DNA from 3 places in the Pseudomonas sp. SWRI51 genome. Region 2 is predicted to be linked to each of the others. Evidence: predicted binding sites of a transcription regulator. Region 2 holds the regulator's gene; each other region holds the start of a gene.
The links. The regulator sigma-54, encoded in region 2, starts transcription at its own class of promoters, with help from an activator protein. The targets are predictions, from matches to a motif close to ANTGGCATNNANNTTGCTNT.
Positions count from the first base shown of each region.

Region 1 (5,640 bases), on a different contig from region 2:
CCATGGTCAACGTGGGCGATGATGGCGATGTTACGCAGATTTTCGATCACAACTGTATCTCGATCAGAGGATTCGGTTGCCGCCAGTCTAGACGGCCAATATGAAGTTAAAAGGCTCAGCGGGCCCGGCGGTCGGGGGGGCGATGGCGGATGCTGCCGCCATAGAGCCCCGGCATCTTATGTCGGACGATAAACACGCACATTGGCATGTCCCTCACTGAGCAGATGGTGTGCGTGCAAACGGCTCATCACACCCTTGTCGCAATACAGCAGGTACTGCCGGTTGGCATCCAGCTGCTTGAATTTGCTGTTGATGGCATAGAACGGCATAGCCTGGACCTCAATGCCGTCGATGACCAGTGGCTGGTCTTCCTGGGCATCGGGGTGACGGATATCGATGACGATCTGGCCCGGCAATGCCTCGGCCACTTCTTCGATTTCAACGTCCTTGCCCAGCTCGTCGATCACATGGTCGATGGAGATCAGCCGCGCGCGCTCCAGGGCGCGCTCGAGCACGGCCATGTCGAACTGCTTCTCTTCATGCTCCATGCGGTGGCGCTTGGCATGGGTGGTCGGGTTTACCGAGATAACGCCGCAGTACTCAGGCATGTGCTTGGCGAAGTCGGCGGTGCCGATTTCGGTGGCCTGGTCGATGATGTCCTGCTTGTGGCTGGCCAGCAGCGGGCGCAGCACCAGCTTGTCGGTGGCCGAGTCGATGATCGACAGGTTCGGCAAAGTCTGGCTGGAAACCTGGGAAATCGCCTCGCCGGTGACCAGCGCGTCGATCTGCAGGCGGTCGGCCATATGTGCGGCGCCGCGCAGCATCATGCGCTTGAGCGTCACGCCCATGTAGCTGTTGTCGACCTTGTTGAGAATCTCGCCGACCACTTCTTCGAACGGCACGCTGATAAACAGCACGCGCTGGCTGCTGCCGTATTTCTTCCACAGGAAGTGCGCCACTTCCATCACGCCCAGCTCGTGGGCACGGCCGCCAAGGTTGAAGAAGCAGAAGTGGGTCATCAGGCCGCGACGCATCATCTGGTAGGCCGCCACGGTGGAGTCGAAGCCGCCGGACATCAGCACCAGCGTCTGCTCCAGGGCGCCCAGCGGGTAGCCGCCAATGCCCTGGTGCTGGTTGTGAATCACGTACAGGCGCTGGTTGCGGATTTCGATACGCACCAGCACTTCGGGGTTCTTCAGCTCGATACCGGCGGCGCCGCACTGCTGGCGCAACTGGCTGCCAACGTAGCGGTCGACGTCCATCGAGGTGAAGTCGTGGTGACCACCACGCTTGCAGCGCACGGCAAAGTGCTTGCCGGCCAACAGGTGACCGAAGTGCTGCTTGCACTTGGCAACGATGTCGTCGAAGTCGCCCAGCGGGTACTCCTCGACCTGCAGGAAGTGGGTGATACCCGGGGTGCAGGTAAGGCGCTCGATGATCTCGCGCTGAACCTTTTCGTCCTCGATGCGGGTGACCACCTCGAGATTGTCCCAGACACCATCAACCACGAGCTCAGGATCGAGGTCCTTGAGCACGTTGCGGATGTTCTTGCCGAGCTGGCGGATGAAGCGCTTGCGCACCGGCCGGCTTTTGATGGTGATCTCTGGGAAGACTTTGACGATAAGTTTCATTGGGTTAACAGCGCGCGCAGGGCCTGCCGAAAATGAGGGGCGCGAATTATATCGGAAATTGCTCAGGTTTTGAGCAGTTTTTGAACGCTGGCGTCGAATTATCTTGGCTTTACCGGCCTCATCGCGGGGCAAGCCCGCTCCCACAAGGGCCGGCTGGCCTCAAGGAGTTGGACACCTATTCAATTCCTTGGGGGCCTGACTGCAAAGCCATGCGTGGGAGCGGGCTTGCCCCGCGATGAGGCCCCAACCTCCATCAAGGCACCACAATGGTGCGCACACATTAAATTACGCCTCTTATAAGTGCGTTTTTCCTCGGCACCCCGCCCGCAAATGCCCGCAAACGCCGCCTTTTATCCTGCGCTCGCCATTTTCGGGCACTGGCATGCAATTTGCTCCCTTGTGAGGCAGGTAAGCTTGGCCGACTATCCGCGCCCGGCAACACCCTTTTTCCAGAGCAGCGGCCTACCGCGCTCTAGACCCTCCGGAGGACAACATGTCGAAGTCGGTTCAACTCATCAAAGATCATGACGTCAAGTGGATTGATCTGCGTTTCACGGACACCAAAGGCATTCAGCATCACGTGACCATGCCGGCGCGCGATGGCCTGGACGAAGACTTCTTCGAAGTCGGCAAGATGTTCGACGGTTCCTCCATTGCCGGCTGGAAAGGCATCGAAGCCTCCGACATGATCCTGATGCCGGTCGATGATACTGCCGTACTGGACCCGTTCACCGAAGAACCGACCCTGATCATCACCTGTGACATCGTCGACCCTTCGAGCATGCAGGGCTACGACCGCGACCCACGTGCGATCGCCAAGCGCGCCGAAGAGTACCTGAAGAGCACCGGCATCGGTGACACCGTCTTCGCAGGCCCGGAGCCTGAGTTCTTCATCTTCGACGAAGTGAAGTTCCAGTCGGACATTTCCGGCTCGATGTTCAAGATCTTCTCCGAGCAAGGCTCGTGGATGACCGGTGCTGACGTGGAAGGCGGCAACAAAGGCCACCGTCCAGGCGTCAAAGGCGGCTACTTCCCGGTTCCGCCGTTCGACCACGACCACGAAATCCGTACTGCCATGTGCAACGCACTGGAAGAAATGGGCCAGATCGTCGAAGTTCACCACCACGAAGTGGCAACTGCCGGCCAGAACGAAATCGGCGTCAAGTTCAACACCCTGGTGAAGAAAGCGGACGAAGTTCAGGCCCTGAAATACGTCGTGCACAACGTTGCCGACGCTTACGGCCGCACCGCTACCTTCATGCCTAAGCCTCTGTACGGCGACAACGGCTCGGGCATGCACGTGCACATGTCGATCTGGAAAGACGGCAAAAACACCTTCTCCGGTGAAGGCTATGCCGGCCTTTCGGATACCGCCCTGTACTTCATCGGCGGCATCATCAAGCACGGCAAGGCCCTGAACGGCTTCACCAACCCGTCGACCAACTCGTACAAGCGTCTGGTCCCAGGCTTCGAAGCACCGGTAATGCTGGCCTACTCGGCCCGCAACCGTTCCGCCTCGATCCGTATTCCTTACGTTGGCAGCCCGAAAGCCCGCCGTATCGAAGCGCGCTTCCCGGACCCATCGGCCAACCCGTACCTGGCCTTCGCTGCACTGCTGATGGCAGGCCTGGACGGCATCCAGAACAAGATCCACCCAGGCGATGCTGCCGACAAGAACCTGTACGACCTGCCGCCTGAAGAGGCCAAGGAAATCCCGCAAGTGTGCGGCAGCCTGAAAGAAGCTCTGGAAGAGCTGGATAAAGGCCGTGCGTTCCTGACCAAGGGCGGCGTGTTCTCCGACGACTTCATCGATGCCTTCATCGAGCTGAAGAGCGAAGAAGAGATCAAGGTCCGCACCTTCGTGCACCCGCTGGAATACGAGCTGTACTACAGCTGCTGATGTGAGCGGCGCCCTGCGCCGGTGACTTCAGACAAACGGCCTTCTTCGGAAGGCCGTTTTCGTTTCTGCCCGCAATCTATTCAGATGCGTCCTACAAGCAATCCGAGCCCAACTGCCCACACTAGGTCTCCCAGCCACGGAGATCCCCAATGCGCCTCACCTATGCACTCCCCCCCTTCGCCCTGACCCTCGCCCTCACCGCCTGCACAGCAGCGAGCCCCACCGCCAATCAGTTCGCCCCCTTGCTTGACGCCATCGAACAACGCCTCGACCTCGCCCGCTCGGTCGCCCAGCACAAATGGCGCAACGACCTGCCGGTAGAAGCCCCCGAGCGCGAACGGCAAGTACTCGCCAAGGTGCGCCTGGAAGCCGCCGACTATGGCCTGCCCCCCGCACGTGCCACTGCGTTTTTTACCGACCAGATGGAAGCCAACAAGTTGATCCAGTACGCCTTGCTCGACCGCTGGGCAACCCTGGACCCCAACGCGCTGGCGGCCCCGCGCGACCTTGCCAGTGAGCTGCGCCCACGCCTGGACAAACTCCAGGCCAGCCTGTTGTTCGAACTTGCCGAGCTGGACCGCAAGCCAATGCCCGACTGCACACGCAACCTGGCCGACGCCCTGGCCGGGCGCACCGACAATGAACTGCGCCACTTGGCCTTGGTGCGCGCCACCGGCCAGCTGTGCCTGAAACAGTGAAGGCAGCAATGCTCTATATTGGTGCATGGCAAGGCGCTACGCGCCGCCCGTCACCCCAAAACAGGTCGCAGCACGCGCATTTTCAGAAGATTCTGGTCCGAATATGCGCATCTTCCGGGGTTTATCAGGAAATTCCGCTTCTTTTCGGAGCCTTGGTTTGTTTCTTGCATTTTCCAGGCATCAGCGGATCCATAGCGCACCCACCCCGGGCAGGCCCCGGGGGCTGCAAGCGCCAAAAGAGGTCAACGACACTTTATGACCATCAGCGATGCACAGCACCGTCTGCTTCTGGACAACCTGACCACGGCCACGCTTTTGCTCAATGCCGAGCTGCGCCTTGAGTACATGAACCCAGCGGCCGAAATGCTGCTGGCCGTCAGCGGCCAGCGCAGCCATGGGCAATTCATCAGCGAACTGTTCACCGAGTCCAGCGAGGCGCTCAACTCGCTGCGCCAGGCCGTGGAACACGCGCACCCGTTCACCAAGCGTGAAGCGCTGTTGACCTCCCTGACCGGCCAGGCCATCACCGTCGATTACGCGGTCACGCCGATCCTGCACCAGGGCCAGACCCTGCTGTTGCTGGAGGTGCACCCGCGCGACCGGCTGCTGCGCATCACCAAGGAAGAGGCCCAGCTGAGCAAGCAGGAAACCACCAAGATGCTGGTGCGCGGCCTTGCCCACGAAATAAAGAACCCGCTGGGCGGCATTCGCGGCGCAGCACAGTTGCTGGCCCGCGAGCTGCCAAACGATGGCCTGCGCGACTACACCAACGTGATCATCGAAGAGGCCGACCGCCTGCGTAACCTGGTCGACCGTATGCTCGGCTCCAACAAACTGCCATCGCTGGCCATGACCAACATCCACGAGGTGCTGGAGCGCGTCTGCAGCCTGGTCGAGGCCGAAACCCAGGGCGGCATCACCTTGGTGCGTGACTACGACCCCAGCCTGCCGGATGTGCTGATCGACCGCGAACAGATGATCCAGGCGGTGCTCAACATCGTGCGCAACGCCATGCAGGCGATCAGCGGCCAGAACGAGCTGCGCCTGGGGCGCATTGCCCTGCGCAGCCGCGCGGTGCGTCAATTCACCATTGGCCATGTGCGCCATCGCCTGGTGGCGCGGGTCGAGATCATCGACAACGGCCCCGGCATCCCTGCCGAACTGCAAGACACCCTCTTCTACCCAATGGTCAGCGGCCGCCCCGACGGTACCGGGCTGGGCCTGGCCATTACCCAGAACATCATCAGCCAGCACCAGGGCCTGATCGAGTGCGAGAGCCATCCCGGCCACACCGCCTTCTCGATCTACCTGCCACTGGAACAAGGAGCCAACGCCTCATGAGCCGCAGTGAAACCGTCTGGATCGTCGATGATGATCGCTCTATCCGCTGGGTGCTGGAAAAAGCCCTGCA
Region 1 covers NZ_JABWRG010000050.1:1,527-7,166, reverse strand. Annotated here, with positions in the region: gene typA (translational GTPase TypA) at 1-50, opposite strand, end outside; gene thiI (tRNA uracil 4-sulfurtransferase ThiI) at 177-1,631, opposite strand; gene glnA (type I glutamate--ammonia ligase) at 2,125-3,531, shown strand; gene aroQ (gamma subclass chorismate mutase AroQ) at 3,681-4,229, shown strand; gene glnL (nitrogen regulation protein NR(II)) at 4,485-5,570, shown strand; gene ntrC (nitrogen regulation protein NR(I)) at 5,567-5,640, shown strand, end outside.
Region 1: a site for sigma-54 is predicted at 2,008-2,027, ahead of glnA (type I glutamate--ammonia ligase). Genes of this name have one in related genera too.

Region 2 (5,640 bases):
GCGCCTCGGCATCCAGATGATCAGCCTGACCGGCAACCCCGACTCGCCACTGGCCCAGGCCGCCGAGGTCAACCTCGATGCGCGCGTGGCCCAGGAGGCCTGCCCGCTGAACCTGGCGCCGACCTCCTCCACCACTGCCGCCCTGGTATTGGGCGACGCCCTGGCCATCGCCCTGCTGGAGGCCCGCGGCTTCACCGCCGAAGACTTCGCCTTCTCGCACCCAGGCGGCGCACTGGGCCGGCGCCTGCTGCTCAAGGTCGAGAACGTGATGCATGCTGGCGACGAACTGCCCCAGGTTCAGCGCGGCACGCTGCTCAAGGACGCGTTGCTTGAAATGTCTCGCAAAGGCTTGGGCATGACCGTGGTACTGGAGGCCGATGGTACTCTGGCCGGCGTCTTCACTGACGGCGACCTGCGCCGCAGCCTGGACCGCAACATCGATATCCATGCCACGCTCATCGATGAAGTCATGACCGTCCATGGCAAGACTGCCCGCGCCGAGATGCTCGCCGCCGAGGCACTTAAAATCATGGAAGACCACAAGATCAGCGCCCTCGTGGTCATCGACAAGGACCGCCGCCCCAACGGCGCCTTGAACATGCACGACCTGCTGCGCGCCGGAGTGATGTAAATGAACCAGGACCTGATGCAACGGGCCAAGGCCATCAAGCTTGCGGTGTTCGACGTCGACGGCGTGCTCACCGACGGGCGCCTGTACTTCCTCGAAGATGGCAGCGAATTCAAGACGTTCAACACCCTCGACGGCCACGGCATCAAGATGCTCATGGCCTCGGGCGTAACCACCGCCATCATCAGCGGCCGCAAGACCCCGGTGGTGGAGCGCCGCGCCAGGAACCTCGGCATCCCGCACCTGTTCCAAGGCCGCGAAGACAAAATGGTGGTACTGGACGGCCTGCTCGCCGAACTCAATCTAAGCTACGAGCAGGTTGCCTACCTGGGCGACGACCTGCCGGACCTGCCGGTCATTCGCCGGGTCGGCCTGGGCATGGCGGTGCACAATGCTGCGGCGTTCGTGCGCGAACATGCCCACGGCATCACCCAGGCGCGCGGCGGCGAAGGTGCTGCACGCGAGTTCTGCGAACTGATCATGCAGGCCCAGGGTACCCTGGACGCTGCCAACGCTCACTACCTGTAAGGCCGGACATGTTCAGCAAGAAGGTTAAAAACATTGCGCTGCTCGGGGCTATCGCTGCCGTACTGGTGGCCGTCGGCTACTGGAACGTCAGCCCAGAAAGCTTCCTCGACAAGCCCGTGGCGCAGGTCGACGAAAGTGCCATCGACTACTACGCGGTCAATGCCCACAGTGTGCAGTTCACCCCTGAGGGCAAGCTGCAGTACGAAATGACTGCCGACAAGGTCGAGCACATGAAGGCCAGCGACGTCACCCTGGTGACCACGCCCGACCTGCACCTGTACCGTGGCACCCAGTTCCCGTGGCATGTGCAGAGCAAGCGCGCCGAGGTCAACCCGGACGGCACCGAGGTCGAACTGATCGACGCGGTCCGCGTGGCCCGCACCGACGAACGCAAGCGCGACACCATCATCACCACCACCCGCATGACCGTGTTCCCGCAGAAGGAATATGCGCAGACCGAGCAAGCCGTTAGAATCGACGGCGCCGGTGGCACCACTACGGGCAAAGGAATGAAAGCGTATTTGAAAGAAGGCAGGATGGACCTGCTCTCTAACGTAAGAGGACAGTATGAGGCTCGTTAAAACCATCCCCCTTCTGCTCAGCCTGGGCGTAGCACTGGGAAGCGCGAGCGCCTTCGCCCTGCCGAACGACCGTGACCAGCCGATCCGCATCCAGGCGGACAACGCCCACCTAGACGACAAGCAAGGCGTGGCCACCTATACCGGCGATGTCATCATCACCCAAGGCTCGATGATGATCAAAGGCAACACCGTGACCATGACCCGTGCCGCCAACGGCGACATCGACGTGGTCACCTCGGTGGGCAACCTGGCCTACTTCGAGCAGCAGCAAAGCGCAGCCAAGGCCGACAAGATGAAAGGCTGGGCGGTGACCATCCAGTACCAGGCGCAAAAAGACCTGGTCGTGCTCACCGACCGCGCCAAGGTCGAGAACGAAGGCAACACCACCGAAGGCGAGAAAATCGTCTACAACACCAAGACCCAAGTGGCTACCGCCGGTCGCGGTGGCAACGTGACTGCACCACGTCAGCGTATCGACATGGTCATTCAACCGAAGAAAAAGGCCGAGTAAATGGCAACCCTCAAAGCCCAGCACCTGGCCAAGAGCTACAAGAGCCGGCAAGTCGTGCGTGACGTCAGCCTGTCGATCGACAGCGGCCAGATCGTCGGCCTGCTCGGCCCTAACGGCGCCGGCAAGACCACCTGCTTCTACATGATCGTCGGGCTGGTCCAGGCTGATCAGGGCCGCGTGCTCATCGACAACCTCGATGTCAGCCACCAGCCCATGCACGGCCGCGCCCAGGCAGGTATCGGCTACCTGCCGCAGGAAGCCTCGATCTTCCGCAAGCTGTCGGTGGCCGACAACATCATGGCCATCCTCGAGACCCGCAAGGACCTCGACCGCGACGGCCGGCGCAAAGAGCTCGAAAGCCTGCTGCAGGAGTTCCACATCAGCCACATCCGCGACAACCTCGGCATGAGCCTGTCCGGTGGCGAACGCCGCCGCGTCGAGATTGCCCGCGCGCTGGCGACTGCACCCAAGTTCATCCTGCTGGACGAACCTTTTGCCGGTGTCGACCCCATTTCGGTGGGCGACATCAAGCAGATCATCCACCACCTCAAGAACAAGGGCATCGGCGTACTGATCACCGACCACAACGTTCGCGAAACCCTGGATATCTGTGAAACTGCGTACATCGTCAACGACGGCCAGCTGATCGCCGAAGGCGACGCCGAGACCATCCTGGCCAACCAGCTGGTCAAGGAAGTCTACCTGGGTCACGAGTTCCGCCTCTGATCCGGGCCGCCTGGAGCACTGTTGCCGCGAGTCGTTCAAGACTTAAGTGTTACAGTGCTCTAGGCAAACGCTGCATTTTCAGGCATATAACTTGCTTAAAATCGGCGCCCACGCGCCCTACGTGTAGTGGATGGCGCATGCGCGCCGGCGAACAAGGTATTAAGCCCCTGCCATGAAACCATCGCTCGTCCTAAAAATGGGCCAGCAACTGACGATGACCCCGCAGTTGCAACAGGCCATTCGTCTGCTCCAGCTTTCTACCCTGGACCTCCAGCAGGAGATTCAGGAAGCGCTGGAATCCAATCCGATGCTCGAACGCCAGGAAGACGGCGAAGATTTCGACAACAGCGACCCGATGGCGGACAACGCCGAAAGCAAACCGGTCGCCGAAGTTCAGGACAACAGCTTCCAGGAATCCACCAGCAGCAGCGAAAACCTCGAAGACGGCGACTGGGGTGAACGCATCCCCAACGAGCTACCGGTCGATACCGCCTGGGAAGATATCTACCAGACCAGCGCCAGCAGCCTGCCCAGCAACGACGATGACGAGTGGGACTTCACCACCCGCACCTCGGTCGGCGAGAGCCTGCAGAGCCACCTGCTGTGGCAACTGAACCTGGCGCCTATGTCCGACACCGACCGCCTGATCGCCGTGACACTGATCGACAGCATCAACGGCCAGGGCTACCTCGAAGACTCCCTCGAAGAAATCTGTGCAGGGTTCGACCCGGAGCTGGACATCGAGCTGGACGAGGTCGAGGCCGTATTGCACCGCATCCAGCAGTTCGAGCCGGCCGGCATCGGCGCTCGCACCCTGGGTGAATGCCTGCTGCTGCAATTGCGCCAACTGCCGGCTTCCACCCCATGGATGGCCGAGGCGCAGCGCCTGGTCACCGACTTCATCGACCTGCTCGGCGGGCGCGACTACAGCCAGCTGATGCGCCGCATGAAGCTCAAGGAAGACGAGCTGCGCCAGGTCATCGAGCTGGTGCAGAGCCTCAACCCGCGTCCCGGCTCGCAAATCGAGTCGAGCGAGCCTGAGTACGTGGTACCTGACGTGATCGTGCGCAAGGACAGCGAGCGCTGGCTGGTCGAGCTTAACCAGGAGGCGATGCCGCGCCTGCGGGTCAACCCGCAGTACGCAGGGTTCGTGCGCCGCGCCGACACCAGCGCCGACAACACCTTCATGCGCAACCAGTTGCAGGAGGCGCGCTGGTTCATCAAGAGCCTGCAGAGCCGCAACGAAACGCTGATGAAGGTCGCCACGCAGATCGTCGAGCACCAGCGCGATTTCCTCGAGTACGGTGACGAGGCCATGAAGCCGCTGGTGCTGCACGATATCGCCGAGGCGGTGGGCATGCACGAGTCGACCATTTCCCGCGTTACCACGCAGAAATACATGCACACCCCGCGCGGCATCTACGAACTGAAATACTTTTTCTCAAGCCACGTGAGCACCGCGGAAGGCGGCGAATGCTCGTCCACGGCGATCCGCGCGATCATCAAAAAACTGGTTGCGGCGGAAAATCAGAAAAAGCCATTGAGTGACAGCAAGATCGCTGGTTTACTGGAGGCACAAGGCATCCAGGTAGCCCGTCGCACCGTCGCCAAGTACCGCGAATCGCTGGGCATAGCCCCATCGAGTGAGCGCAAGCGACTGATGTAGCACCGGGGTCCGCCACAGCGTTTCAGTGGCAGGTGCAACACCTGCCTCTTTATGCACGGGCAATAAAGGAGAAGCTGTATGCAAGTCAACATCAGTGGCCAGCATGTAGAAGTTACCCAACCACTGCGCGATTACGTGCTTGAAAAGCTCGCCCGCGTGGAAGGGCATTTCGACAAGATCACCAATGCAACGGTGATCATGAAAGTCGAGAAGCTGCAGCAGAAGGTTGAAGCAACCCTCCAGATTCCCGGCGGCGAAGTGGTCGCCAATGCCGAACACCTAGACATGTATGCCGCGATCGATGCCTTGGCCGACAAGCTCGACCGCCAACTGAAAAAACACAAGGAAAAACAGCAAAGCTTGCTGCAAGGCGCAGCCGCCCGCTGATCCCCCTCATCCATGATCCGACTTGAAACCATCCTGACCCCCGGCCGTTCCCTCGTGAACGTGCCGGGCGGCAGTAAAAAACGCGCCCTCGAAAAGGTCGCCACCCTGATCGCCGACCAAGTACCAGAGCTGGAGATGCAAGACGTCTTCGAAAAGCTGGTCGCTCGCGAAAAACTCGGCTCAACCGGTTTTGGCAATGGCATCGCCATTCCTCACTGCCGGCTCGAAGGCTGCACGGCGCCGGTAAGTGCCCTGCTGCATCTTGACGCCCCTATCGATTACGACGCCATCGATGGCGCACCGGTCGACCTGCTGTTCGTGCTGCTGGTCCCCGAAGCTGCCACCGATGCCCACCTTGAACTGCTGCGCCAGATCGCCAGCATGCTTGATCGCAAGGACGTTCGCGATCGCCTGCGCTCGGCAAGCAGCAACGAGGCCCTGTACCAGGTTGTCCTGGACGTACAGAACGAGCACTGAACATGCGCCTGATCATCGTCAGCGGCCGCTCCGGCTCCGGCAAGAGCACCGCCCTCGACGTACTGGAAGACAACGGCTACTACTGCATCGACAACCTCCCTGCCGGGCTGTTGCCGCAGTTGGCAGAAAACGCGCT
Region 2 covers NZ_JABWRG010000006.1:13,488-19,127, forward strand. Annotated here, with positions in the region: gene HU720_RS03665 (KpsF/GutQ family sugar-phosphate isomerase) at 1-631, shown strand, start outside; gene HU720_RS03670 (HAD family hydrolase) at 632-1,156, shown strand; gene lptC (LPS export ABC transporter periplasmic protein LptC) at 1,165-1,737, shown strand; gene lptA (lipopolysaccharide transport periplasmic protein LptA) at 1,724-2,248, shown strand; gene lptB (LPS export ABC transporter ATP-binding protein) at 2,249-2,974, shown strand; gene HU720_RS03690 (RNA polymerase factor sigma-54) at 3,147-4,640, shown strand; gene raiA (ribosome-associated translation inhibitor RaiA) at 4,719-5,027, shown strand; gene ptsN (PTS IIA-like nitrogen regulatory protein PtsN) at 5,040-5,504, shown strand; gene rapZ (RNase adapter RapZ) at 5,507-5,640, shown strand, end outside.

Region 3 (5,640 bases), on a different contig from region 2:
TTCTGACCTAGTTTAGGGGGCGCGGTTCCGCCCCGCCAGTCTTCTGTCGTTTGCCGGCATCTGTTTGCCGGCCAGTGGTTACATTGACACCTCGACCTGGCCCGGCCCGGTCACCCGCGCCTTGACTACACGTTTTGAATTGAGATTGCGCACACGGATCTGCTCCTGCAGCCCGCCCTTGGTCAGGGCCTCGCCTGGCATGCGTACGCTCAGGCTGCCGCTGCGGGCAATGATTACCACCTGGTCACCTTTGCGAACTACTTCGGCCTGCTCCAGGTGAACTTGGGTCAGCACTTGGTCGACCACCACCGGGCGAATCAGCTTCATGCCCAGGGCCTGGTCCAGTTGGGTCAGATACCCAGGCCCCAGGGTGCCGACATCGCGCTCACGCAGGCCTACGTCGGCATCGCTGATCACGCTTTCGCGGCGCAGCGGGCGGGTCATTACCACCACGTCGCGCAGCAGCCGCACCTGGGCCGGGACAAACACCGTCCATGGCGAGCTGCCATCGCAACGCACCTTCACCGTGACTCGCCCCAAAGGCGTGGTGCTTTCCAGGGACGCGTCAAGTTGCTGGCTACACTGCGGCATGCGCAGGCGCGGGTCGAGGTTGTTCACCTGGATCTCGTAACGGCCTTGGGTCTGGGTGGTCGCCAGATAATCTTCGACTGTGAATTCAAGAAACCCTTGGGTGACACCGATAAGCTGTTCAGGCAAGGTGAACGCGTCCGCCTGCGGCTGAAGGCCAGGCGCTACTACGCACAGCGCGGCAAGCGAGCCGGTCAGCCAGTGCGTCAGTCGTCGGGAAAATGTCGTTTTCGTGTACATGGTGCTCAAAAAAGCAATCCCCGTGCCGACTTGGTACGCAGGCAATCGTTGAAGGAGTCCGGCATGGCTGGAGTAATGGATTCGGTCAACCAGCGCACACAGCTGGTGGGGCAGAATCGCCTGGAGCTGCTGTTGTTTCGCCTCAATGGCGACCAGCTCTATGGCATCAATGTATTCAAGGTCCGCGAGGTGCTGCAGTGCCCGGCGCTGACCTTGCTGCCCAAGGCGCACCCTGTGGTGCGTGGGGTGGCCAACATTCGCGGGGCGACCATTCCGATTCTGGACCTGTCGATGGCCACCGGCTTGCCGGGCCTGCGTGAAGAACTGCGCAACAGTTTCGTGATCATCACCGAGTACAACACCAAGACCCAAGGCTTCCTGGTGCATTCGGTGGAGCGCATCGTCAACATGAACTGGGAAGAGATCCACCCGCCACCCAAGGGTACCGGGCGTGACCATTACTTGACGGCAGTCACTCGGGTCGATAACCGCATGGTTGAAATTATCGACGTGGAAAAAGTGCTTGCCGAGGTTTCGCCGTCGTCACAACAGGTCTCGGCCGGTGTGGTGGATGCCGAGGTTGCCGACAAGGCGGTGTTGCTGCGGGTACTGACGGTCGACGATTCGTCGGTGGCGCGCAAGCAGGTCAGCCGTTGTCTGCAAACGGTCGGCGTGGAGGTGGTGGCGCTGAACGACGGTCGCCAGGCGCTGGACTACCTGCGCAAGCTGGTCGATGAAGGCAAACGGCCAGAAGACGAGTTTTTGATGATGATTTCCGACATTGAAATGCCGGAAATGGACGGCTATACCCTCACATCAGAGATTCGTAGCGATCCACGCATGCAAAAACTGCACATCTGCCTGCATACTTCGCTGTCCGGGGTATTCAACCAGGCGATGGTGAAAAAGGTCGGGGCTGATGACTTCCTGGCCAAGTTCAGGCCGGACGACCTTGCCCAACGGGTAGTCGACCGGATCAAGGCAACTCATTGAAACAGCCGGGGCTCGCCCCGGCGTTAGCGAATAGAAAGAGGCGGCAGCTGTGTCTACGGGTAATTTGGATTTCGAACAGTTCCGGGTCTTCCTGGAAAAAGCCTGTGGCATCCTGCTGGGCGAGAATAAGCAGTATCTGGTCTCCAGCCGTCTCAACAAGCTGATGGAGCAACAGGGTATCAAGTCGTTGGGTGAACTGGTGCAGCGCATCCAGACCCAACCGCGCAGCGGTTTGCGCGAGCAGGTGGTCGACGCCATGACCACCAACGAAACCCTGTGGTTCCGCGACAGCTATCCATTCGAAGTGCTCAAGAACAAGGTCATCCCCGAGTTCATCAAGGGCAACCCAGGCCAGCGCCTGCGTATCTGGTCGGCGGCGTGCTCGTCCGGCCAGGAGCCTTACTCCATCTCGATGACCATCGATGAGTTCGAGCGCGGCAACCTCGGGCAGCTGAAAATGGGCGCGCAGATCGTTGCCACCGACTTGTCTGGCTTGATGCTCAACAACTGCAAGACTGGCGAATACGACAGCCTTGCCATTGCACGGGGCTTGTCCCAGGAGCGCCTGCAGCGCTATTTCGACCCGAAAGGGCCGGGCCGCTGGGCGATCAAGGCGCCGATCCGCAACCGCGTCGAGTTCCGTTCCTTCAACCTGCTCGACAGCTACGCATCGCTCGGCAAATTCGACATCGTGTTCTGCCGCAACGTGCTGATCTACTTCTCGGCCCAGGTCAAGAAGGACATCCTCATGCGCATTCACAGCACCCTCAAGCCGGGCGGCTACCTGTTCCTGGGGGCTTCCGAGGCGCTGAATGGGCTGCCGGACCATTATCAGATGGTGCAGTGCAGCCCAGGCATCATCTACCAGGCCAAGTAAGGCGGGTGGGTGGTAGAAAGAGGCCGGTATCGAAAGATGCCGGCCTTTTTTGTTGTTTTTCCCTAGGTTCCCGAGCAGGCCTGTGCCGGCCTCATCGCAGGCTATCGCCAGCTCCCACAAAGACCGTGCTCAGCCTCGATGCTGATGGCCAGCACCGAACCCGTGGGAGCTGGCGATAGCCTGCGATGAGGCCGGCACAGGCTTGCCGCTAACCCCGCCGCAACCCACGTCAATTTTTTGTTTTGCCGCTGTTGCCGCCTGGCAATTGCCGCTTGCCTGCGCCAAGGCGGAAGCGCTTTGCCGCTTTTCTGGCAGCCGGCAAACCCCAATACCCAGCGCAGCCCGCAGATTCCGGGCTTTGGTGAAAGTGGCACAGCCCTTGCTAAAGCTTTGCCAACGAAATTCCGGTCAACCTCTGAAGGTTTCCCAGACATGAGCATCAGCTTCGACAAAGCCCTTGGCATCCACGAAAAGGCATTGGGCTTCCGCGCCCAGCGCGCCGAGGTGCTGGCCAACAACATTGCCAACGCCGACACGCCTAACTACAAGGCGCGTGACATGGACTTTTCCTCCGTGCTCGCCGCCGAGGCGGACAAGCAGCAAAAAGGTCGCATCGCCCTGGATCGCACCAACACCCGGCACATCGAAGCCGAAGGCCTGGCCATGGCTGACGACACCCTGAAGTTCCGTACCCCGACCCAGCCGTCGGTGGACCAGAACACCGTCGATGCGCATATCGAGCAGTCCAACTACACCGAAAACGCCATCGGCTTCCAGGCCAGCTTCACCTTGCTCAACAGCAAATTCAAAGGGCTGGTCTCAGCCCTGCGCGGAGAATAAGCATGTCCCTGTCCAGTGTCTTCAACATCGCCGGCAGCGGCATGAGCGCGCAAAACACCCGCCTCAACACCGTTGCCTCCAACATCGCCAACGCCGAGACCGTCTCGTCGAGCATCGACCAGACCTACCGTGCCCGCCACCCGGTATTCGCCACCACCTTCCAGAACGCGCAAGCAGGCCAGTCGCTGTTCGAAGAGCAGGGTGAAGCGGGGCAGGGCGTGCAGGTGAAGGGCATCATCGAGGACCAGAGCAATCTGGAAGCCCGTTACGAGCCCAACCACCCGGCGGCGAACAAGGACGGCTACGTCTACTACCCCAACGTCAATGTGGTCGAGGAGATGGCTGACATGATCTCCGCCAGCCGTGCGTTCCAGACCAACGCCGAGCTGATGAACACCGCCAAGGCCATGATGCAGAAAGTTCTGACCCTGGGTCAGTGATAAGGAATCCGAACCATGGCAACGACTTCTACCAGCGGTGTAAACCTCAACGACGTGATCGCCTCCTCAGGCGTGAGCTCCGGTAACGCCGCCAACAAGAAAAGCCTCAGCGGTACCAACGACAACAGCACCCTGGGCAAGGATGCGTTCCTGCAGTTGCTGGTTACCCAGATGCAGCACCAGAACCCGCTCGATCCGCAGGACAACGGCGAGTTCGTGGCCCAGCTTGCGCAGTTCAGCAGCCTCGAAGGCATCACCTCGCTGAACGAGTCGGTGACCAACATCGCCAGCGCCATGGCGTCGTCCCAGGCGTTGCAGGCCTCGTCCCTGGTCGGGCGCTCGGTGATCGTGCAGAACACCAAGGCGGTGGTCGATACCGCCGAAAGCTTCAACGCCCAGTTTGTCGTGCCGCAGGCCATCAACGAGGCCAAGGTCACTGTCACCGACAAGGACGGCAACACCGTCAAGACCATCGAGTTGGGCGAGCAGAAAGCCGGCTACGCGGACTTTATCTGGGACGGCACCAACGCCAAGGGCGAGAAGGTCGCGCCGGGTACCTACACCTTTACCGCCACCACCACGGTGGACGGCAAGTCGGTGCAGATGAACACCCTGCTGCCGGCCAAGGTCACCAGTGTCAGCTTCAACACCACCGGCGAGATGGTTCTCAACCTCGCAGGTGTGGGCAAGGTTTCCCTGTCCGACGTACAAACAATCGGTATCTAAGGCCGACAGAACGGCAAAAGGAGCAACAGCATGTCTTTCAATATCGGCCTTAGCGGTCTGTACGCAGCCAACAAGCAACTCGACGTTACCGGCAACAACATCGCCAACGTCAACACCACTGGTTTCAAGTCCTCGCGTGCCGAGTTCGCCGATGTGTACGCCGGCGCCAACCGTCTGGGCGTGGGCAAGAACCAGGTCGGTAACGGCGTGCGCCTGGCTGCGGTTTCCCAGCAGTTCAGCCAGGGTGACGTGAACAACACCGGCAACGTGCTGGACATGGGTATCCAGGGGCAGGGCTACTTCATCCTGTCCGACAACGGCGCGCAGGTTTACACCCGTGCCGGTGCGTTCCAGAACAACAAGGACAACTTCGTCGTTACCTCCGACGGCTTGCGCCTGCAGGGCTATGCGGCTGATGAAAATGGCAACATCAAGAAGGGCATCCTGACCGACCTGAAGATCGACACTTCGGCGCTGGCGCCTAAGGCTACCACCCTGATCGACCAGGGCATCAACCTGAACTCCGAAGCCGACATCATTGCCCTGCCGATCATCCCGACGCCTACTCCTCCGGCAGATGCGGGTGGCCCGGCGTTCGACCCTTCGGACGACACGACCTACACCAAGTCGTTCCCGACCAAGGTGTACGACAGCCAGGGTAACGAGCACACCATGGAGCAGTTCTATCGCAAGACCGGCACCAATGAGTGGACCATGTACACCCTGGTCGACGGCCGCAACCCGCTCGACCCGACCAGCACCGACCCGCTGGAAGGTACTATCAAGTTCAAGTCCGACGGCAGCGTGCTGTCGATGGCTGCCGAAGCGGTGACCCCAGCTACCGCGTGGTCGGTGACCAACAACACCTTCACGCTCAAGGGCTGGATCCCGGCGGCCAAGGATGCTACCGGCAACTGGGCGTCGAACGGTTCGGCT
Region 3 covers NZ_JABWRG010000033.1:13,324-18,963, reverse strand. Annotated here, with positions in the region: gene flgA (flagellar basal body P-ring formation chaperone FlgA) at 79-828, opposite strand; gene HU720_RS12275 (chemotaxis protein CheV) at 892-1,821, shown strand; gene cheR (protein-glutamate O-methyltransferase CheR) at 1,871-2,698, shown strand; gene flgB (flagellar basal body rod protein FlgB) at 3,131-3,538, shown strand; gene flgC (flagellar basal body rod protein FlgC) at 3,541-3,978, shown strand; gene flgD (flagellar hook assembly protein FlgD) at 3,994-4,704, shown strand; gene flgE (flagellar hook protein FlgE) at 4,735-5,640, shown strand, end outside.
Region 3: a site for sigma-54 is predicted at 3,065-3,084, ahead of flgB (flagellar basal body rod protein FlgB). Genes of this name have one in related genera too.